DNA from 3 places in the Bradyrhizobium erythrophlei genome. Region 3 is predicted to be linked to each of the others. Evidence: predicted binding sites of a transcription regulator. Region 3 holds the regulator's gene; each other region holds the start of a gene.
The links. The regulator PhoB, encoded in region 3, activates phosphate uptake and scavenging genes when phosphate is short. The targets are predictions, from matches to a motif close to TGTCATNNANCTGTCAT.
Positions count from the first base shown of each region.

Region 1 (7,239 bases), 2.6 Mb from region 3:
GCAAGGAGCGCATTGGGGTCGCGATCGGCCGTTTCATGGCCAACAATTTCCTTTCGCCGCGGGTGCTGGCCGAGCGCATCCGCGACGTCGACATCGGTGGCTGGGTCGGGCGCTGGCTGATGCGCGGCGACAACGCCAAGAACGTGGCGCAGCGCGCGACCTCGTCCCTCAACCAGGCGCTGTCGGCGCTGCCGCGCGAGGACCTTAATGCTTTTTTGAGCAGCGCGGTGCGCGGCGGCATCGAGCGCATTCCGGCCTCTGCTTTCGCCTCAAAGGTGCTGTCGCTTCTGTGGGCCCACGGCGAAATGCAGGCGCTCGCCGAAAGACTTCTCGACTGGGCCTCTACGACGCTGGCGAATAACCGCGAGACGCTCCGCGACAAGGTATCCAGGCGCACCTCGCGTCTGATCCCGAAATGGATCGACGGCATCGTGGCCGACAAGATCATCGACGGCGTGTTGCGGATTCTCGAAGAAATGCGCGAGCCGAGCCACCCCTGGCGGATCGAGATGACGACAACCATCGAGGAGTTGATCGGTGATCTCGCCACCAAACCCGAAATGATCGAAAAGGGCGAAGAGCTGAAAGCCAAACTGCTCGCAACGCCCGCGGTGATCGGGCAGATCGACGGGCTCTGGGTGTCGATCGAAAACCGCCTCGAAGCGCCGGAGACGCAGGCACAATTGACAAGAGTCATCGAGCGTCTGCTGACCGGCTTGGGGACGCGAATTCAGAACGACGACAACTTCCGCACCGGCATCAACCGCTGGCTTCGCGTCGCGGTGCTGCGCACGGTGGCGCCGCGGCGCAAGGAAATCGCCGAATTCATCCGCAAGGTGGTCGAGAATTGGGACACGGAGACGCTGACCGAGCGTATCGAGCTCACTGTGGGGCGCGACCTGCAATATATCCGCATCAACGGCACGCTCGTCGGCGGCCTGGTCGGGCTGATCATCTTTGCGGTGACGCAGCTGTTCGAGTAGTTCCGCGATGCGGTAGAGACGTGTCGCGCTGATGACGAGGGGCTCACAAACCATCAACATAACGTGCGCGACAAACGACGTATAAGCGCGTTCGAGCTCGACATTCGGCCGGTCGTTAACCGACTGCCCCGCCTCATCGTCGCAAGCCATGTTGACGGTTTTGCCGGAAAAACCGCAGTCCGAACGTCACACCCTTCACTTTCGCTGACGCCTGTGGCGTGCCGGGCCAGACAAATCAGCCAGGCGAGCGTTCAAGTTTGCCTTGATATGTCGACGATCATTCTCCGGACGCGATCCGGACAGGAAAGACGGTGAGGGAATTTCAGGCCGCTCCGGCCGGTCTGATTGCAGCGAGCTACATCAGCATCGCGCGCATCAGCGCTCACAAGAGAGATGGAAACGCCAAAATGACCAAAGCCAAAATGCTAAGTGGAGTGATGATTCTCTTCGCCACTGTTGCCACGCCAGTGCTGGCTCAGGACGCCGGCAAGCGCGGGCCGGCAAACGGCTACAACCTGGTGTCCCAGTCCAGCCCGCGCGGAGCGTATAATCAGGCGAACGAGCCGTCCTACAATGCCAACCGGATACGGGACCGCTGGTCTCCGGAGAATTCCGGCAACGTTGATAGGGACCCGCAGATCACGGGCGGCGAAGACATCACACGGCGCCCTGCCGGCAGCTGATTTCGAGTTGCTGGAATGTATTCGACCGGCGCGCGGTCCGCGTGGCGGGAATATCCATCCACGTCATTGCAAGTGATGGCGCGCCCGCTTCTCTTGCAATGACGAGGCTTTTTTGACAGCTGATCCTATTTCTTGCCGTCGAGAAACTGGCGTATCGCCTTGATGGTCGCCACGGGCTGTTCTTCCATCAACCAATGGCCGGCGTCAGGAATGACCACCTCGGTTACGTCAGTGGCCGCATTCCGCATCACAACGGCTTCCATCGCGCCGAAGGATTTCTCGCCACCGATCGCCAGCACAGGAACGGTCAACTTCGTTGCGATCGCTTTCTTGTTGTCTTCGGCATCTTTGCGGATCGACCTGAACTGGGCGAATGCGGCATGCATGGCGCCGGGTCTCGCATAGAGTGTTGTATAGTGGTGACGCGTCGCTTCGCTGATTTTTGACGGCGTGCCCGCGAAATCATTCCAGAAGCGGTCCAGATAGATGCGTTCGCGGCCCTTGACCAACCGCTCCATGTCGCTGCCGCCGAGGTCAAAGTGCCAAAGCTGCTGGCTGCGAACAATCTCGTCCCACGGCGGCACACCAGGCACGGGAGCATCCATGACGACCAGCTTTTCGGTCATGTCGCGATATCGCGCCGCGTAAGCATAAGCCACCATGGTTCCGATATCGTGTCCGACGACATCGGCTTTTTCGATGCCGAGCGCCTGCAAGACGCCGCGCATGTCGGCCGCCTGGGTCCATTTATCGTAGCCATTATCGGGCTTGCCGGAGAGGCCCATGCCGCGCAAATCCGGCACGACCACGGTGTGATCGCGCGCCAGCTCCGCCGCAAGCCTGGCCCACATGTCGCCAGTATCGCCAAAGCCGTGGATCAGGATCACCGCGGGACCCTGACCGCCAGTACGAACATAGATCTGGGTGCCATTGGCCGCGATGGTCCTGGTTTTAAAACCGGACGGGAAGGATTCGATGTCGGCGCGGGCTGCTACAGGACCGAGCAGCATGAGAAGAATTGCAAAGCATCTTGCGCGCACCAACGTCCCCCGATCTTTTTCCATTGCAGCACAGACGGGTCGATCTAAGTGCGTCTTCGTGAAATTGTCCAGTGTCGGTGCGCCGGCTTGCAGAATCCGGCCATCGCTTTCGCGCGCTGCGTCAGTTCGCGCGCACTTGACAAAAGCCGCCACGACGCCGCGTCACGTCGCTCAGTACGCCCGCAGTCGAAACAGCGGCCGGGTCCAGAGCGCACGCGCCGTCCGCGCTGCCTTCACCGCGATGAGACCGCGGAAACACACCAGAAATGAACGTCGATCCACAATAGACTCCTTTATGTTCTTACTGCGCTAAAACCCTCATGGTGAGGAGGCGCGCGTGCCCGAGCAGGCCAAGCGCAAGCGAGGCCGTTAGCGAATGGCACAAGATTAACGCGCCGCCACTGGACGATGCTTCGCATCGCCAGGAGAACCATGAGGCCCCGATATTGGCTTCATCCTTCGAGACGCCGCTTTGCGGCTCCTCAGGATGAGGAAGAAGTATTCAAACGTCTAAACGAATTTCCTCGGCGTCCGCCATGCGCCGGATCGAATCATCGAACGACAACCGATCCGGATTTTCCGCCGGCTGACTTCGCAGTTGTTCGTTCAGCCTGTTCGAGCAGGAACTTGCGGCCGTCGCGCAAGGCAGCATAGGCGGCCCACGGCACGAACTTGATCAGCGGAAACGGAAAGCTCGAGCGCGGCGAGACATCGATATTGACGCCGGAAATGAACAAAAGATTCTTTCCGTAATAGGCCGGCTCGCGCAGAATGCTGCGGTAGCAGCGATCGAATTCGACTTGCGTCACGAAGCGCGCCGCATCGAGCGCGGGATTCGCCGAGGTCACCAGCGCCGGCATCGCCGGCAGCAGCTCCTGCTCCAGGATGTCATGCTCTTCGGGGTCGCGGGACAGTTGCCGCTGGAAGGTGAAGAGATCGGCGTTGAGGTGTTCTCCCAAGGCCTGCGATTCATCCCGCCACTGGTCGGCGCCGAGGTGCTCGCGCAAATTCTTCGAGGCGCGAAACGCCTTTGAGGTCGCGAGCGCGCGCACGGGATCGGAAGAGCCCTCGACCAGGAGATCGAGTTTCGGAAACAGGCCTTCCGAACGTTTGTCGTCGAGATATTGATTGTCGAGATAGACGACCTGTTCGCCGTCGAGACGGCCAAAACGAATGAGCTCGCGCGCAGCTTTGTATTCGTCGTGATACCAGTGCAGCACCGCAGCCAGCTTGCCGCAATTGGAGCCGAAACCACAGCCGTCGGTGCGCTCGCGCATATAGACGCCGAAGCGGCCGGAATCGGCGTCATAGCCGACATGGCTCGCCTGGATGATGACGAGGTCCTCGCCATGGTTCGCGTAAGGACCGTGGCGGTTGATGGATACCTTGCCGCCGACGCGGCCGTGGTCGAATGGAAAGGTGCCGAAATGCTGGGCAATCAGGATGACCGGATAACCCTGGCCTTCGTCCGAACAAAACGCCCGCGACGGCAGCATGCGGTGGCGCTCAAAGCCAAGGGAACGGCAAAGGTTATAAAGGCGGGGGACAAACACGCTGTAGCGCATCGCATAGGGACCGATCCGCAAATTCTCGATCATCCGCTGCATCGACGCGCCCCCTTTGGAATCCGTGGTAGAGGCCGTCCTTGACGGTGATATGAAGGCTACCGGTAACCGGCTCCTGCGGCGGGGTTGGGCGCTACATCCGGCAACTGTCATAACCCCGTCAAAGGACGAGGGAATTTTAGGGGCAACGCGGGACAATAGGGGATTTCGATGACCGAGACGATTGCGGCCGACGGCGCCAATATGCGCAAGCTGATCGACGCCGACCTTCAGGACACGCTCGACGAAGAGATCGAGATGGAGCTCGACGACCACCGGCTCCAGACGCTTCAAGGCGAAACCAATGCCCGCGACGCCGATGAGGGGATGGACCGCCAGCAGTACTTCCAGGAGCTGTTGCGGCTGCAAGGCGAGCTCGTGAAGTTGCAGGACTGGGTGCAGCATCAGAAGCTGAAAGTGGTCGTGATCTTCGAGGGCCGCGACTCCGCCGGCAAGGGCGGCGTGATCAAACGCATCACCCAGCGCCTCAATCCGCGGATCTGCCGTGTCGCGGCGCTGCCCGCGCCCAACGAGCGCGAGCGCACGCAATGGTACTTCCAGCGCTACGCCACGCACCTGCCGGCCGGCGGCGAGATCGTGCTGTTCGACCGCTCCTGGTACAACCGCGCCGGCGTCGAACGCGTGATGGGCTTTTGCACCGAAGACCAGGTCGAAGAGTTCTTCCGTACCGTGCCGGAGTTCGAGCGCATGCTGGTGCGTTCCGGCATCATCCTCGTCAAATACTGGTTCTCGATCACCGATGAAGAGCAGCAGTTCCGCTTCATGATGCGCATCCACGATCCGCTCAAGCAATGGAAGCTGTCGCCCATGGACGTGCAGTCCCGCGCGCGCTGGGAGCAATACACCAAGGCCAAGGAAGACATGCTGCACCGGACCCATATTCCGGAAGCGCCGTGGTGGGTGGTCGAGGCCGTCGACAAGAAACGCGCGCGGCTGAACTGCATCTCGCATCTGTTGACGCAGATTCCCTATGGCGACGTCACGCATCCGAGCGTCACGCTGCCGGACCGCATTCACGATCCGGCCTATCGCCGCGATCACATCCCGGAAGAGATGTTCGTGCCGAAGGTTTATTGAGGGCGCGGATTTTTTGGGAGCAAGCCACTCAAAACTGAATGGCATCCATATTGCAATGTCTCCCTTCCGCGGGCCTGATACGGAGGCCGCGGCAAGGGAGGCAACCAATGGACCACACGCTTCGTTCGACACCCGGCAATGTGCATTGGGGCCTGTGGGACGCCACGCTGCCGCCGGTACTCAGGATCGCCTCGGGCGACCGCGTCACCATCGAGACGCTGTCCGGCGAGCCCGAAGACTTGCCGGAGCCGGGTTCCGGCTTTGCGGTGTTGCCGGATCATGAAGAGGTCCTGACGCGCACGTTTCGCGGACCGGGTCCGCATCTGCTCACCGGGCCGATTTACGTCGAGGGCGCGGAGCCGGGCGACGTGCTGGAAGTGCGCCTGCTCGACATCCAGCTGCGTACCGACTGGGGCTGGAATCTCCAGTTGCCGTTCTGGGGCACGCTGCCGGAAGATTTCCCGGAATTGCGAAGGATTCATATTCCGCTCGACCGGACGCGCAACGTCGCCAAGATGCCGTGGGGACAGGAGCTGCCCTTAGCACCGTTCTTCGGCAATTTCGGCGTCGCGCCCGCAGCCAGCTGGGGCCGGCTGTCTTCGACCCAGCCGCGGGTGTTCGGCGGCAACATGGACAACAAGGAGCTCGGCGTCGGCACGTCAACCTATTTCCCGGTTTTCGTTCCCGGCGCGCTGTTCTCGGCCGGCGACGGTCATGGCGTGCAGGGCGATGGCGAGGTTTGTCTCACCGCGATCGAGCTGCCACTGACCGGCACTTTCGAATTCCATGTGCGCAAGGACATGAAGCTGACGACGCCGCGGGCTGAGAAGCCAGACGCCTGGATCACCATGGGCTTCGACGAGGATCTCGACGATGCCGTGAAGCAGGCGCTGCGCGACATGATCACGCTGATCTGCGATCATTCCGGCATTTCCAAACAGGATGCCTACACGCTGTGCTCGCTGGCGGCGGATTTGCGCGTCACACAGATGGTCGACCTCAACAAGGGCATCCATTGCGTGCTGCCGAAGGCGCGCCTGCCGAAGCGCCTGTGACACGCTACGCCGCGGGCTCTCCGAACCAGGTGGTGAGCGCGTCGGCGAGTCCTCCCTGCGTCCCCTCACCCACCCAGGCGACATAGCCGTCAGGACGGATCAGAACCGCATCTGGCGCGATAACCGCGCCGATCACCGGCAACTGCCACGGGCCATCGCATCTGGCGTCGACCATCGCGACGCGATCTGCCCAAGACGTGATGTCGATGCGGTTGGCCTCACTGAGGTTCAGCAACAGCGGCCTTGCCCGGTGCAGCAGCGTGAAGACGCGCCGCGGGCCGTTCGCCGTGGTGATATCGAGATCGGGCATGCGGCGCCCGAGCAACGGATGTCCTTGGCCAAGATCGTACCTGACATCGAGGCCCGACATCATTGCGGCGAAGCGTTGGCGGGCCTCGTCCAGGCTCAGAAGGTCGGCCACGCAATCGCGTAAAGCCCTGATGCGATCGTCGACGCGCAGGAGCACCATCTGCGCCATCGTGTTACGCAAGACGAGCGCCGCGATGGGATGGCGCTCGCTGTGATACGTATCGAGCAGCATTGGCGGCGACATTCCCTTCACGACCTGCGCCAGCTTCCATCCAAGATTGACCGCATCCTGCACGCCGATCTGAAGCCCCTGGCCGCCGATCGGTGGATGCACGTGGGCGGCGTCTCCCGCGAGCAGCACGCGTCCCTTGCGATAGAACTCCGCCTGCCGCGCCGCGTCGGTGAATCTCGAAATCGAGGTCGGACTGTGCACGCCATAATCAGTGCCGTAGACCGCCATCAGTGCT
Region 1 covers NZ_LT670849.1:4,855,532-4,862,770, reverse strand. Annotated here, with positions in the region: gene BUA38_RS23100 (DUF445 domain-containing protein) at 1-983, shown strand, start outside; gene BUA38_RS23095 (hypothetical protein) at 1,295-1,666, shown strand; gene BUA38_RS23090 (alpha/beta fold hydrolase) at 1,792-2,676, opposite strand; gene BUA38_RS23085 (hypothetical protein) at 3,258-4,313, opposite strand; gene ppk2 (polyphosphate kinase 2) at 4,515-5,408, shown strand; gene BUA38_RS23075 (acetamidase/formamidase family protein) at 5,516-6,463, shown strand; gene BUA38_RS23070 (FAD-dependent monooxygenase) at 6,468-7,239, opposite strand, start outside.
Region 1: the regulator PhoB is predicted to act here: its motif matches at 4,419-4,435, upstream of ppk2 (polyphosphate kinase 2).

Region 2 (7,239 bases), 2.5 Mb from region 3:
GCGCCGATCACGGTCGGCATCTTCGGCATGATCCTGGAACGGACCATGCTGCAATGGCTCTCCGGCCTCGATCACCTCTATGGTCTGCTCCTGACGTTCGGGCTTGCGCTGATCATCCAGGGCGTCTTCCAGAACTATTTCGGTTCATCCGGTCTGCCCTACGCCATCCCCGACGAACTGAAGGGCGGCATGAATCTCGGCTTCATGTTCCTGCCGATCTATCGCGGCTGGGTCGTGGTGTTCTCGCTCGTCGTGTGTCTGGCGACCTGGTACCTGATCGAGCGGACGCGGCTTGGCGCCTATTTGCGCGCCGCGACGGAAAACCCGACGCTGGTACGCGCCTTCGGCATCAACGTGCCGCGAATGATCACGCTGACCTACGGCCTCGGCGTCGGTCTCGCTGCACTCGCCGGCGTGTTGTCGGCGCCGATCAACCAGGTCCGGCCGCTCATGGGCGAGAACATCATCATCGTCGTGTTCGCGGTGGTGGTGATCGGCGGCATGGGATCGATCATGGGATCGATCATTACCGGCTTTGCGCTTGGCCTGATCGAGGGCCTGACGAAGTACTTCTATCCGGAAGCTTCCAACACCGTCGTGTTCGTTCTGATGGTGCTGGTACTGCTGGTGAAACCAACGGGATTGACGGGACGGGCGGCCTAGCGCCGTCTATTTGAAGTTCCTGAAGTAGAAAAGTGGGCACTAGCCATGACGGCGATGACGGACGACACCGTACCGGTAACCCCGCGCGCGATCCGCGACGAGATGATCGCGTTCGCGATCATGACCGTTCTGCTCCTGCTCGTGCCGTTTACGAGTCTCTATCCCTTCTTCGTCATGCAAGGATTGTGTTTTGCGCTGCTCGCCTGTGCCTTCAATCTCTTGATCGGATATGGCGGCTTGTTGTCGTTCGGCCATGCGATGTTCTTGGGGACGGGCGGATATGTCACCGCCCATGCCGCGAAAGTGTGGGGTGTGCCGCCTGAGCTTGGCATTCTGATCGGGGTCGCAGCATCTGCGGCACTTGGCATCATTACCGGTGTTGTCGCGATCCGGCGTCAGGGCATCTATTTCGCGATGATCACGCTGGCGCTGTCGCAACTGATCTATTTCATCTACCTGCAAGCGCCGTTCACCCATGGTGAAGACGGCATCCAGGGTATTCCGCAGGGACACTTGCTCGGAATCCTCGACCTCTCGAAGCCGACGGTGCTCTATTACGTCATCGTCGCCGGCTTTCTGTTCGGCTTCCTCGTGATCTTCCGCGCCATCAACTCGCCGTTCGGTGAGGTGCTGAAATCGATCCGTGAAAACGAGCAGCGCGCAATCTCGCTGGGTTACAAGACCGATCAGTACAAGCTGCTGGCCTTCATCCTGTCAGGAACACTGGCGGGCTTTGCCGGCTCGCTGAAGGTGTTCGTGGTTCAGAACGCCTCGCTTTCGGATGTCGAGGTCGGCATGTCCGGTCTGATCGTGCTGATGACGCTGGTCGGCGGGCTCGGCACCGTCTTCGGCCCGGTGATCGGCGCCTTCATCATCGTCGCCACGCAGCAATATCTGGCCGGATTTGGCTCCTGGGTGACCGTGATCCAGGGCTCGATTTTCGTGGCCTGCGTGCTGACGTTCCGCCGCGGAATCGTCGGTGAAATAGCCCACCTTTTCCGCCGTTCGCTGTAGACAAGGCGAGGCTCGCAGCGGTTTTTCGGCCATAAAGCCGTGGATGAGGCCCGATTTGGCCGGCGGCGCGGCATGGCATCTTGCCCAAATTGCTTTATGACAGGTATGTGACGAGCCGTTCTGGCCCGGCCTTTCTGCAATTGGACATAGCTATGCTGCTGCGTTGGTTTCGCGCCTTCCTTCCCAAGGAAGAGCGATTTTTCGACCTCTTCGCCAAACATTCCCAGGCTGTTCGCGAGGGCGCGCTGGCGCTGCAAGGCATGCTTCAGGGCGGCGAGGAAACGCCGGTTTTTTGCCAACGGGTCAATCAGTTCGAGAACGATGCCGACAACGTCACGCGCGAGGTGCTGACGGCGGTGCGGCGCACCTTCATCACGCCGTTCGACCGCGGTGACATCAAGAACCTGATCACGGCCATGGATGACGCCATCGACCAGATGCAGCAAACGGCGAAGGCCGTGATGCTGTTCGAGGTGCGCACGTTCGAGCCGCCGATGCGCGAAATTGGAACACTTCTTGTGCAATGCTCCGAACTCGTCGGCCGCGCACTGCCATTGTTGCAAGCGATCGGAAGTAACGTGGCATTGCTGACAACGATCACGGAAGAGCTCACCAAGCTGGAGGGGCGCGTCGACGACCTCCACGACATCGGTCTGAAAGAGCTGTTCCTGAAGCACCGCGACGCCAGCGCGATGGATTTCATCGTCGGGGCCGAAATCTACGATCACCTTGAGAAGGTGGCCGATCGTTTCGACGATGTGGCTAACGAGATCAGCAGCATCGTGATCGAACAGGTATAGGGCAGGGCCAACGATAGTGGACGCCGCACTTGGTTTTCCTGTTCTGGTCGGGCTGATTGCCGTCGCGTTGCTGTTTGATTTTCTCAACGGACTGCACGACGCCGCCAATTCGATCGCAACCATCGTATCGACCCGTGTGCTGCGGCCGCAATACGCGGTGTTCTGGGCGGCATTTTTCAACTTCGTCGCGTTCCTGGTGTTCGGGCTGAACGTCGCGCAAACCATCGGCACCGGCATCATCGAGCCCAGCATCATCGACGTGACCGTGATCTTTGCCGCGCTTGTCGGCGCGATCGTATGGAATCTGATCACCTGGGCCCTGGGTATCCCGTCATCGAGTTCGCATGCGCTGATCGGCGGGCTGGTCGGAGCGGGGATGGCGAAGGCCGGGCTTTCGGCCGCGGTCTGGAGCGGACTGACCAAGACATTGCTGGCAATCGTGCTGTCGCCGCTGATCGGGTTCTTGTTGGCGCTCGCGCTGGTCGCGATCGTGTCATGGGCGTCGGTTCGTTCGACGCCGTTTGCGGTCGACCGCGCCTTCCGGATTTTGCAGTTCATCTCCGCTTCGCTCTATTCACTCGGCCATGGCGGCAACGACGCGCAAAAGACCATGGGCATCATCGCCGTTCTCCTGTTTTCGCAAGGCAAGTTGGGTGCGGAATTTCACGTGCCGTTCTGGGTCGTGATCGCCTGCCAGATGGCGATGGCGCTCGGCACGCTGATGGGCGGCTGGCGGATCGTCCGCACCATGGGTCTGAGAATTACCAAGCTGACGCCGATGCAGGGATTCTGTGCCGAGACGGGCGGCGCGGCGACCCTGTTCCTGGCGACGTTCCTCGGGGTTCCGGTTTCCACCACGCACACGATTACGGGGGCGATCGTCGGCGTAGGCGCCGCACGGCGGGTCTCGGCCGTGCGTTGGAACGTGGCGAGTTCGATCGTCTATGCCTGGGTGATCACCATTCCGGCCGCGGCCGGCGTCGCAGCCATGGCCTATTGGCTGGTAATATTGTTGAGGTAGACAGACGAGGTCGGTTGGAGGCGGTTGGCGCAACGCCTATATGGAGGGGGCCGCTGGTGTCCCGAACCAGCCTTCCTTGATCCAGCCCGGTTTCCCTGCCAAACGCTTCGTCCATGTCCGATCTGGCCCTCGCCACCGATTCGTCACCCTCATCGCCGCTCGCAAGCGAAGTGGCGCGCCGGCGTACCTTTGCCATCATCTCTCACCCGGACGCCGGCAAAACCACGCTGACCGAAAAGCTGCTTCTGTTCGGTGGCGCCATCAATCTCGCCGGCCAGGTCAAGGCCAAGGGCGAACGGCGCAATACCCGTTCCGACTGGATGAAGATCGAACGCGAGCGCGGAATTTCCGTGGTCACTTCGGTGATGACGTTCGAATTCGATGGTCTCGTCTTTAATCTGCTCGACACGCCGGGCCACGAGGACTTTTCGGAAGACACCTATCGCACGCTGACGGCGGTCGACTCCGCGGTCATGGTGATCGACGCCGCCAAGGGCATCGAGGCGCGCACCCGCAAGCTATTCGAGGTCTGCCGTCTTCGCGACATCCCCATCATCACCTTCATCAATAAGATGGACCGCGAGAGCCGGGATACGTTCGAGCTCCTCGATGAGATCGAAAAGACACTGGCACTCGACACCACGCCGATGACCTGGCCGGTCGGCCGCGGCCGCGATTTTCTCGGGACCTACGATCTGGCCACCGGCGGCGTTCGCCTTCTGGAAGGCGGCGGCGCCAAGACCGGCGCGGCGCAGCAGATCGATATCGCTGAACTGGCGAGCCACAACGCCAATCTCGATGTCGGTGCGGTCAAGGAAGAACTCGAACTGGTCTCGGAAGCCTGCAAGCCGTTCGAACTCGAGGCGTTTCGCGAAGGCCATTTGACGCCGGTCTATTTCGGCAGCGCGCTGCGCAATTTCGGCGTTGGTGATCTGCTTGAAGGCCTCGGCCGCTTTGCGCCGCCGCCACGGGCGCAGGAGGGTAATCTGCGAAAGGTCGAGGCGGCGGAGCCGCGCATGAGCGCCTTCGTGTTCAAGATCCAGGCCAACATGGACCCCAATCATCGCGACCGCATCGCGTTCGCGCGGTTGTGCTCCGGGAAACTGACCAGGGGCATGAAGGCAAAGCTCGTGCGCACGGGCAAGACCATGCCACTGTCGTCTCCGCAATTCTTCTTTGCCCAGGATCGTTCGGTTGCGGACGAGGCCTTTGCCGGCGATGTCGTCGGTATTCCCAATCACGGCTCTCTGCGCATCGGCGACACCCTGACCGAGGGCGAAGACATCACCTTCGTCGGTGTGCCGAGCTTTGCGCCGGAAATCGTCCGCCGTGTTCGGTTGACCGACGCGATGAAGGCGAAGAAGCTCAAGGAAGCCTTGCAGCAGATGTCGGAGGAGGGGGTCGTTCAGGTGTTTCGGCCCCGCGACGGTGCGCCGGCGCTGGTCGGCGTGGTCGGTCCGCTCCAACTCGACGTGCTCAAGGCGCGCCTCGATGCGGAATATTCGCTTCCCGTCGAATTCGAGGTTTCCGAATTTCAGCTCGCACGCTGGATTTCGTCCGAAGACCGCAAGAAGCTTGATGCGTTTATCGCGGCCAACGGCTCCGGTGTGGCCGATGACGTCGACGGCGATCCGGTATTCCTCGCCAAGAATGAGTTCTATCTCGGCTACACCAAGGAGCGCGCCGAGGGCATCGTCTTCGCAAGTGTCAAGGACGTAAAGAAGAAGGCGTAGCGCTTTCGCCGTGCCCGCACACGCGAGGATGTGAACGGCTGGCCGTTAACAGCCCCGATCCTTCCTTGCATTTTCGCGTTATACTCTCTGCAAGTTCTGCCGCCGAGGATGCAAAGCGCATGCTCCCTCGTATTGCTATCGGTTTCGTCGTTGCTGTTACCGGACTGGCCTTCGCGGGTAACGCGGATGCCAGACGCTGGCACCGCATCAATCCAATCCCGTTTTCCCATGAGCCGTGCAGCGTGTTGTCCCACCACCCGTGCACGCCGTATTTTTGCAGCGTGCTTGGTCATGGTCCCTGCATTCCCGAGATCGACTATCCCTATGGCGAGAACCTCCAGTTGACGGTCGAGACCAAACCATCAGAGGAAGACGCGCCGAAATACCAGAAGCCCGATCACGATCTCGATAATATCGGCGATCTCTTTGCAGCCTTGCGCTCCTGCTGGACGCCACCGCAGGCGGATGCGGCGAAAGAGGGCATGCAGATGACGGTGCGCTTCAGCTTCAAGCGATCCGGCGATTTGATCGGGCCGCCGCGCCTGACGTTTGCCACGGCCGGCGTGCCTTCCGAGGTCCGCGAGACCTATCTCAAGGCGATCAACGATTCCATCGGGGCCTGCGTGCCGCTCAAATTCACCGGCAATCTCGGCGGAGCCCTGGCGGGGCGGCCCATTGCCATCCGCTACGTCGATAACCGCGACATCGAGAAGCAGAAAGCCACCCCTTAGCGTGCCTTGGTTTGTCGTTCCGACCCCCGCGGTACCATCTCCTGCATTGCCGTGTCGTGCGCGAAAGTGTACCCGATAGCCCGAATAAAGAGGACGCGGAGGGGATGCGATGGGACTGGCGGTGATGATCCTGGGCCTGGCCCTGTTTCTCGGCATCCATTTGCTGCCGGCCCAGCGTGATTTGCGCGGCCGCATTGTCTCGGCGATGGGCGAGGGCAGCTACAAGCTCGTTTACGCGGTTCTCTCCGTGCTCGGGATTGCGCTGATCGCCTGGGGCTTTGCGCACTACCGCGCAGCCGGGATGATCGACGTATGGGAGGGCTCGGTTTCTCCGAAGACGCTGGTCGTTCTCAGGCACGTGACGGTCGCCTTGATGCTGCCTGCGGTGATCCTGTTCGTGGCGTCGTATCTGCGTGGTCACATCTATGCGACGCTCAAGCACCCGATGCTCGTGAGCGTCAAGCTATGGGCGGCCGCGCATTTGCTTGCCAATGGCGATCTCGGCTCGATCATCCTGTTCGGCTCGTTTCTGGCTTGGGCGGTGGTCGATCGCATCTCGCTCAAGCGCCGTGCCGATGCCGGCGGTCCGCCGATTCCGGTCGGCGGCTGGGGTAACGACGGGATTGCGGTTGCCGTTGGAATTGTCGTCTATCTCGCACTTGCCTTCGCGTTCCATCCGGTCGTGATCGGCGTCCCCGTCGTAGGAGCATAGCAATATGTCGGTCCAGGCAGCTATCAGACGCAAAACGGCACCCGATATCCGCTCGCGCAAGAACGGCGAGCCCATCGTGATGTTGACGTCGTACCACGCCCATACGGCAGCGCTCGTCGACCGCTATTGCGACGTCATCCTGGTCGGCGACTCCCTCGGCAACGTCATGCACGGATTCGAGACCACGGTGCCGGTGACGCTCGACATGATGATCCTGCAAGGCCATGCCGTGATGCGCGGCTCGCAGCACGCACTCGTCGTCGTCGACATGCCCTTTGGCTCCTACGAGGCCTCCAAGGAGCAGGCCTTTCACTCGGCCGTGAGAATTTTGAAAGAAACCCATTGCGGCGCGGTCAAGCTCGAAGGCGGCGCGCGGATGGCGGAGACGATCGCATTTCTGGTCGAACGCGGCATACCCGTGATGGGCCATATCGGCCTGACGCCGCAGTCGATCAACGCGCTGGGTTCGTTCCGCGCCCAGGGGCGCGAGGAAGAAAGCTGGGCGCCGATCGAAAACGATGCGCTCGCCGTGGCACAGGCCGGCGCCTTTTCGGTCGTGGTTGAA
Region 2 covers NZ_LT670849.1:7,351,816-7,359,054, reverse strand. Annotated here, with positions in the region: gene BUA38_RS35375 (branched-chain amino acid ABC transporter permease) at 1-663, shown strand, start outside; gene BUA38_RS35370 (branched-chain amino acid ABC transporter permease) at 709-1,677, shown strand; gene BUA38_RS35365 (DUF47 domain-containing protein) at 1,833-2,477, shown strand; gene BUA38_RS35360 (inorganic phosphate transporter) at 2,494-3,498, shown strand; gene BUA38_RS35355 (peptide chain release factor 3) at 3,612-5,231, shown strand; gene BUA38_RS35350 (hypothetical protein) at 5,351-5,962, shown strand; gene BUA38_RS35345 (NnrU family protein) at 6,072-6,674, shown strand; gene panB (3-methyl-2-oxobutanoate hydroxymethyltransferase) at 6,679-7,239, shown strand, end outside.
Region 2: the regulator PhoB is predicted to act here: its motif matches at 1,774-1,790, upstream of BUA38_RS35365 (DUF47 domain-containing protein).

Region 3 (7,239 bases):
GGCTCTGGCGGCGGCATCAAGCAGATCGAGGCCAAGACCGTGACGTTCGGCGCCACCGACATGCCGCTGAAGGTCGATCAGCTCACCAAGGACGGCCTGGTGCAGTGGCCCATGGTGATGGGCGCGATCGTTCCTGTGGTCAACCTGGAAGGCGTCAAGCCAGGCGAAGTGGTGTTCGACGGCCAGACACTCGCCGACATCTATCTCGGCAAGATCACCAAGTGGGACGACCCGGCGATCAAGAAGCTCAATCCGAATGTGAAGCTGCCGAGCGAGGCGATCACCGTGGTCCGCCGTTCCGACGGCTCGGGCACGACGTTCAACTTCACCGACTATCTCTCCAAGGTGAGCGCGGAGTGGAAGACCAAGGTCGGCTCCGGCACCGCGGTCGAATGGCCGGTCGGCGTTGGCGCCAAGGGTAACGAGGGCGTCTCCGGCAACATCGGCCAGACCAAGAATTCGATCGGCTATGTCGAATATGCCTACGCCAAGCAGAACAAGCTGATCTACACGGCGCTGGTCAACAAGGCCGGCAAGCCGGTGCAGCCGACGGTCGCCGCGTTCCAGGCCGCAGCCTCGAACGCCGATTGGGCCAGCGCCCCCGGTTACTACGTGATCCTCACCGACCAGCCGGGTGAACAGTCGTGGCCGATCACGGCTTCGACCTTCATCCTCATGCACCGTGAGCCGGCCGACAAGGCTGCCTCCGCGGAAGCCGTCAAGTTCTTCAAGTGGGCTTTCGCCAACGGCGGCAAGATGGCCGAGGAGCTCGACTACATTCCGATGCCGGAGCCGGTCGTCAAGCTGATCGAGAAGACCTGGTCGGCCGACATCAAGAGCTGATGCGTCTTGCGTAAACACGTGGCTCGCCCGGAACCATCTCGTGGCCGGGCGGGCTGCGCTCTACCGCCGATCCCGCGAAGCGTTATGCTTGTTCGGGACTGATTTGGTGTCAGGACAAGACCGCACCCGGCAAAGCGGCATCCAGCAAAGCGCGCGCGAGCGGAACTTTGAACCAGACTGAGGGAATTGGCGTGGCAGACATGGCGGTTCAAAGCGGAGCAGTCGAAGTCGCAGGACCTCACGACCGCGCCAGGGCCCTGAACGCTTTCAAGGCCGGAGACGTCACCTTCTACTGGATCACCCGCGCCTGCGCGATTTCGGTCCTGCTCATTCTCGGCGGCATCATTCTTTCGCTGATCGTCGGCGCATGGCCGGCGATGAGGGAATACGGCTTTGCGTTCCTGTGGACGCAGCGCTGGGCGCCGTCGGCCGATCCGCCGGTGCTCGGCGCGGTGGGGCCGATGTACGGCACCTTGATCACATCGTTCATCGCGATGCTGATCGCGATCCCCGTCGGCCTTGGCATCGCGATTTTTCTCACCGAACTTTGCCCGCAATGGCTGCGCCGGCCGATCGGAATTGCGATCGAACTGCTCGCCGGCATTCCCTCGATCATCTACGGCATGTGGGGCTTCTTCGTGCTGGGCCCGTTCCTGGCCTATACGTTCCAGCCGTTCATGATCAGCCTGTTCGACGGCGTTCCGGTGCTTGGCTCGATCTTCGGTGGCCCGCCCTCCTATCTCAGCCTGTTCAATGCCGCGCTCATTCTCGCGATCATGGTGCTGCCGTTCATCACCGCGATTTCGGTCGACGTCTTCAAGACCGTGCCGCCGGTCCTGAAGGAGGCCGCCTACGGCATCGGCTGCACGACCTGGGAAGTGGTCCGCAACGTCGTCATTCCCTACACCCGCGTCGGCGTCATCGGCGGCGTCATGCTGGCGCTCGGCCGTGCGCTCGGCGAGACCATGGCGGTCACCTTCATCATCGGAAATTCGTTCCGGATCTCGTCCTCGATCTTTGCCCCGGGCACCACGATCTCGGCGGCGATCGCCTCCGAATTTGCCGAGAGCGATGGCTTGCATCAGTCGGCGCTGATGCTGCTCGGCCTGCTGCTGTTCGTGTTGACCTTCCTGGTGCTGTCGGGCGCGCGGCTGATGCTGCTGCGCCTGGAAAAAAAGGCGGGGAAGTAGCGTGAACCCGATCTACAAGACCCGCCGTCGCAAGGACATCGTGGTTCGCGCGCTCTGCGTCGGCGCCGCCGTCTTCGGCGTCACCTGGCTCGCGCTGATCCTGTTCACGCTGTTCTTCAACGGCCTCAAGGGCCTCAACCTCGAACTCTTCACCCAGAACACGCCGCCGCCGGGATCGAACGAAGGCGGTCTTTTGAACGCGATCACCGGCTCCATCATCATGACCGTGATCGGCGTCGGCCTCGGCGCGCCGCTTGGCCTGTTCGCCGGAACCTATCTCGCCGAATACGGCCGCAACGACCGTCTCACCTCGGTGATCCGTTTCATCAACGACATCCTGTTGAGCGCGCCATCGATCATCATCGGCCTGTTCATCTATGGCGCGATCGTGGTGCCGATGGGCGGCTTCTCGGCGCTCGCAGGTTCGCTGGCGCTTGCGGTGATCGTGATCCCGGTGGTGCTGCGCACCACCGAGGACATGTTGCTGCTCGTTCCCAACCCACTTCGTGAGGCGGCGTCCGCGCTGGGCCTGCCGCGTTCGTTCGTGATCCGGCGGATCGCCTATCGTGCGGCGCGCTCCGGCCTGATCACGGGCGTGCTGCTGGCAACCGCGCGCGTCGCCGGCGAGACCGCGCCGCTGCTGTTCACCGCGCTCTCCAACCAGTTCTTCAGCCTGAACCTGACCAAGACGATGGCGAACCTGCCGGTGACGATCAACAATTTCGTGCAGAGCCCCTACGCCTACTGGAAGCAGTTGGCCTGGAGCGGGGCCCTCATCATCACGCTGACCGTACTTGCTCTCAACATTGGCGCGCGCATTCTTGGCGCCGAGAGGACCGCAAAATGACCGATCTTTCCGCTTCCGTGAGTGTTCCCGCGACACCGGTGCCGACTGTGGTCGGCCATGCTTCGGGCCATGCCGAGCCGCCGGCCAAGGTGACCGCGCGCGGCCTGAATTTCTACTACGGCGAACACCACGCGCTGAAGAACATCAACATTACGCTCGGCACCAACCGCGTCACCGCGTTCATCGGCCCGTCCGGCTGCGGCAAGTCGACCTTGCTGCGGATTTTCAACCGGATGTACGACCTCTATCCGGGACAGCGCGCCACCGGCCAGTTGATGCTCGACCAGACCAACATTCTCGATCCCAAGCTTGATCTCAATTTGCTGCGGGCGCGGGTCGGCATGGTGTTCCAGAAGCCGACGCCGTTTCCGATGACGATCTACGAGAACATCGCCTTCGGTATCCGCCTGTACGAGAAGATCTCGCGGTCCGAAATGGACGACCGGGTCGAAAGGGCGCTGCGCGGCGGCGCGCTGTGGAACGAGGTGAAGGACAAGCTCAATGCTTCGGGCCTGAGCCTGTCCGGCGGCCAGCAGCAGCGGCTTTGCATCGCCCGCACCGTGGCGGTGCGTCCCGAGGTGATCCTGTTCGACGAGCCGTGCTCGGCGCTCGACCCGATCTCGACCGCGAAAGTCGAGGAACTGATCCAGGAACTCGCCGAAAATTACACGATCGCCATTGTTACCCACAACATGCAGCAGGCGGCCCGCGTCTCCGACAAAACAGCCTTCATGTATTTGGGCGAATTGATCGAGTTCGACGAAACCAACAAGATTTTCACCTCGCCGAACGACCGGCGAACCCAGGACTACATCACCGGCCGGTTCGGCTAGGGAATAAGATCAGGCCCGGCGTGGTTCGGGCATGATCGAAGGAGAGCAGGATGGCCTCTGAACATACCGCCAAGGCGTTCGACAGCGACCTTCAGGAATTGACGCGGCTGGTGGCCGAAATGGGCGGTCTTGCCGAGCGCATGATCGTGGATGCCGTCGATGCGCTGATCCGCCGCGATGTCGCGGTCGGCCGCCGCGTGGTCGAGACCGACGCCGAGATCGACAACTTGCAGCGTCTGATCGAAGAGCGCGCGGTGCTGACAATTGCCCGGCGTCAGCCGATGGCGGTGGATTTGCGCGAGATCGTTGGCGCGATGCGGGTTGCGATCGATCTCGAACGGATCGGCGACCTTGCCAAGAACATGGGCAAGCGGGTCGCGGCGCTGGAAAGCGATTTCCAGCCCTTGAAGCTGATCCGCGGGCTCGAGCACATGACCGACCTTGTGCAATCGCAGGTGAAGTCGGTGCTGGATGCCTACGCGGCGCACGATCTGCCGGCGGCCATGACCGTCTGGAAGAACGACGAGGAAGTCGACGCGATCTGTACTTCGCTGTTTCGCGAGTTGCTCACCTACATGATGGAAGACCCGCGCAACATCAGCTTCTGTATTCATCTGATGTTCTGCGCCAAGAACATTGAACGGATCGGCGACCATGCCACCAACATCGCCGAGACCGTGTTTTACATGATCGAGGGCCAGCAAATTCTCGACAAACGACCGAAAGGTGACATGACGACCTTTGCTACAACCGTGCCCGGAACCTGATCTTTGCTGTCCGGGGCAATCGCACCTAGCTCACATTTCAAAGACGAAAGAAGGCTAAGCACATGAGCGCACGCATTCTGGTGGTGGAAGACGAGGAAGCGTTGACAACGCTGTTGCGCTATAACCTCGACGCCGAAGGATATGACGTCGAAACGGTCGGACGGGGCGACGACGCCGATACCCGCCTGAAGGAGCGGGTTCCCGATCTGATCGTGCTGGACTGGATGCTGCCGGGACTCTCCGGCATCGAATTATGCCGCCGCTTGCGGGCCCGGCCCGAAACCAAACAGCTTCCGATCATCATGCTGACCGCGCGCGGCGAGGAAAGCGAACGGGTGAGGGGACTTGCGACCGGCGCCGACGATTACATCGTCAAGCCGTTCTCGGTTCCGGAATTGCTGGCGCGGGTTCGTGGTCTGTTGCGCCGTGCAAGCCCGGAGCGTCTCGCCACCGTGCTCACCTATGGCGATATCGAATTGGATCGCGAGAAGCGCCGTGTCGCCCGCTCCGGCCGTCCGGTCGATCTCGGGCCGACCGAATACCGGTTGCTCGAATTCTTCCTGGAGCATCCGGGCCGCGTGTTCTCACGCGAGCAACTGCTCGACAGCGTCTGGGGCCGCGACATCTATATCGACGAGCGCACGGTCGACGTGCATATCGGCCGCCTGCGCAAGCTGCTCAATCCGGGCCGCGAGCAGGACCCGATCCGCACCGTGCGCGGCGCGGGCTACGCGCTCGACGATCGCTTCGCGAAGGTCGAATAAGCCTTTCGCGGAGTATGACCCGGTCATAAAAAAGAGCGCGCCCAAGGCGCGCTCTTTTCGCGTTCGATGAAGCTTGCAATTACCGCGTCGTCTTCGGCGCTTGACGACGCCGGTCGCCGGTCGGCTGATAGGCGATGCGCGAATGATGCGCGCAATAGGGCAGGCTGTTCAGCGCTTTGCCGCCGCAGAAGAAGAACTCCGGGCTCGAGGGATCGCCGACCGGCCAGTGACAGGTGGCCTCGTTCAATTCAAGCAGCGACAGCCGCTGGCTCATCGGCACCACATTGTCATAGGCGATCGGATCCGGCTCGAGTTCGACCTCGAAAGCATGCGCGAGCGCCGTGTTGCCGCGCGACACCGGACGCGAGACCCGCATCATATGTTGCGCGGGGCGCGCCTTGCGCGGGCGCGGTGCGGCCGAAGAGGGGCTCTTGGCGCGTCCGGAAAGCCCAAGCCGGTGCACTTTGCCGATTACCGCATTCCGCGTCACATTTCCGAGTTCGGCGGCGATCTGGCTCGCCGAGAGGCCCGCTTCCCAGAGCTTCTTCAGTTGTTCGACGCGATCGTCAGACCATGTCAATACCGTCATCGCACTCTTTCCTTCGCGTCGCGCCGGCCTGTTGCGGGCAGCGCTGCGGTGCCAATCGTCTCAAAAATCCCTTCCGGCAGAATCCCTTAGCCCTCGCCGGGCGCGAAATGAGCGCGCCCGAACGTTACTCAACTACTGACGACTTAGAGGAGCCGAACCTACCGCACGAGATGTCGTATCCGACGTCTGAGACGCTACAATATGGCGTGACTCCGGCGCAAGAGTCGACGCAAGTGCGTCCACATGTTCCACCGTTTTTAACGATTGTGTTGCGCGCCGGAGACCGCAGTTTTACGGGCAATCCGTTGACACAGTTCGCGGCAGGCCTAAAATACCTGCCACGTGCCGCCCCGAAAAGGCGGCACGTTCCGTTTCGACCGCTGGTCGCCACTCTGATCGTCCACGTCTGGCCGTAACTTGCGACCGCGCCAATGCGCGCAAAGAACGGCCACCTCTAACGCAAGTGTAGCCATGAACAAGAGCGCGACGTCGCATCTGCTTCCGGTATTCGCCAGGGTCGATCTCGCCTTCGAGCGCGGCGAGGGCTGTTGGCTATACGCAACCAACGGCGAGCGCTATCTCGATTTCACCTCGGGCGTCGCGGTGAACGCGCTCGGACACGCGCACCCGCACCTGGTCGCCGCGTTGCAGGAGCAGGCGACGAAACTCTGGCACATGTCGAACCTGTTCAGGAGTCCCGATGGCGAGCGTCTCGCCGCGCGGCTCTGCGAGCAGAGCTTTGCGGACTACGTCTTCTTCTGCAATTCCGGCGCGGAGGCGATGGAGGGCGTCATCAAGCTCGTGCGCCACTATCATTTCTCCAAGGGCCATCCCGAACGCTATCGCATCGTCACCTTCGAAGGCGCTTTCCATGGCCGGACGTTGGCGACGCTCGCCGCAACCGGCACGACGAAATATCTCGAGGGCTTCGGCCCGCCGGTCGACGGTTTCGACCAGGTGCCGCATGGCGATCTCGAAGCCGTCAAGAAGGCGATCGGCCCGCACACCGCCGGCATCCTGATCGAACTGGTGCAGGGCGAAGGCGGCGTGCGTTCGGCATCGCCCGCCTTCATCAAGCCGCTGCGCGCGCTATGCGACGAGCACGGAATACTGCTCGCCTTCGATGAAGTTCAGACCGGCATGGGACGCACCGGCGAACTCTTTGCCTATAAGCGTGTCGGCGTCGCGCCCGATGTGATGTCATTGGCCAAGGCGCTTGGCGGCGGCTTTCCGATCGGCGCGGTGCTGGCGTCGGCAGAAGCCGCGTCCGGCATGGCGCCGGGCTCCCACGGCTCGACCTTCGGCGGCAATCCCTTGGCGGTCGCCGCGGCGAATGCCGTGCTCGACGTGATGCTCGCGCCAGGCTTCTTCGACCATGTGCAGAAGATGTCGCTGCTGTTGAAGCA
Region 3 covers NZ_LT670849.1:2,300,768-2,308,006, reverse strand. Annotated here, with positions in the region: gene pstS (phosphate ABC transporter substrate-binding protein PstS) at 1-843, shown strand, start outside; gene pstC (phosphate ABC transporter permease subunit PstC) at 1,044-2,033, shown strand; gene pstA (phosphate ABC transporter permease PstA) at 2,035-2,880, shown strand; gene pstB (phosphate ABC transporter ATP-binding protein PstB) at 2,877-3,713, shown strand; gene phoU (phosphate signaling complex protein PhoU) at 3,764-4,480, shown strand; gene phoB (phosphate regulon transcriptional regulator PhoB) at 4,543-5,244, shown strand; gene BUA38_RS10815 (GcrA family cell cycle regulator) at 5,324-5,833, opposite strand; gene BUA38_RS10810 (aspartate aminotransferase family protein) at 6,305-7,239, shown strand, end outside.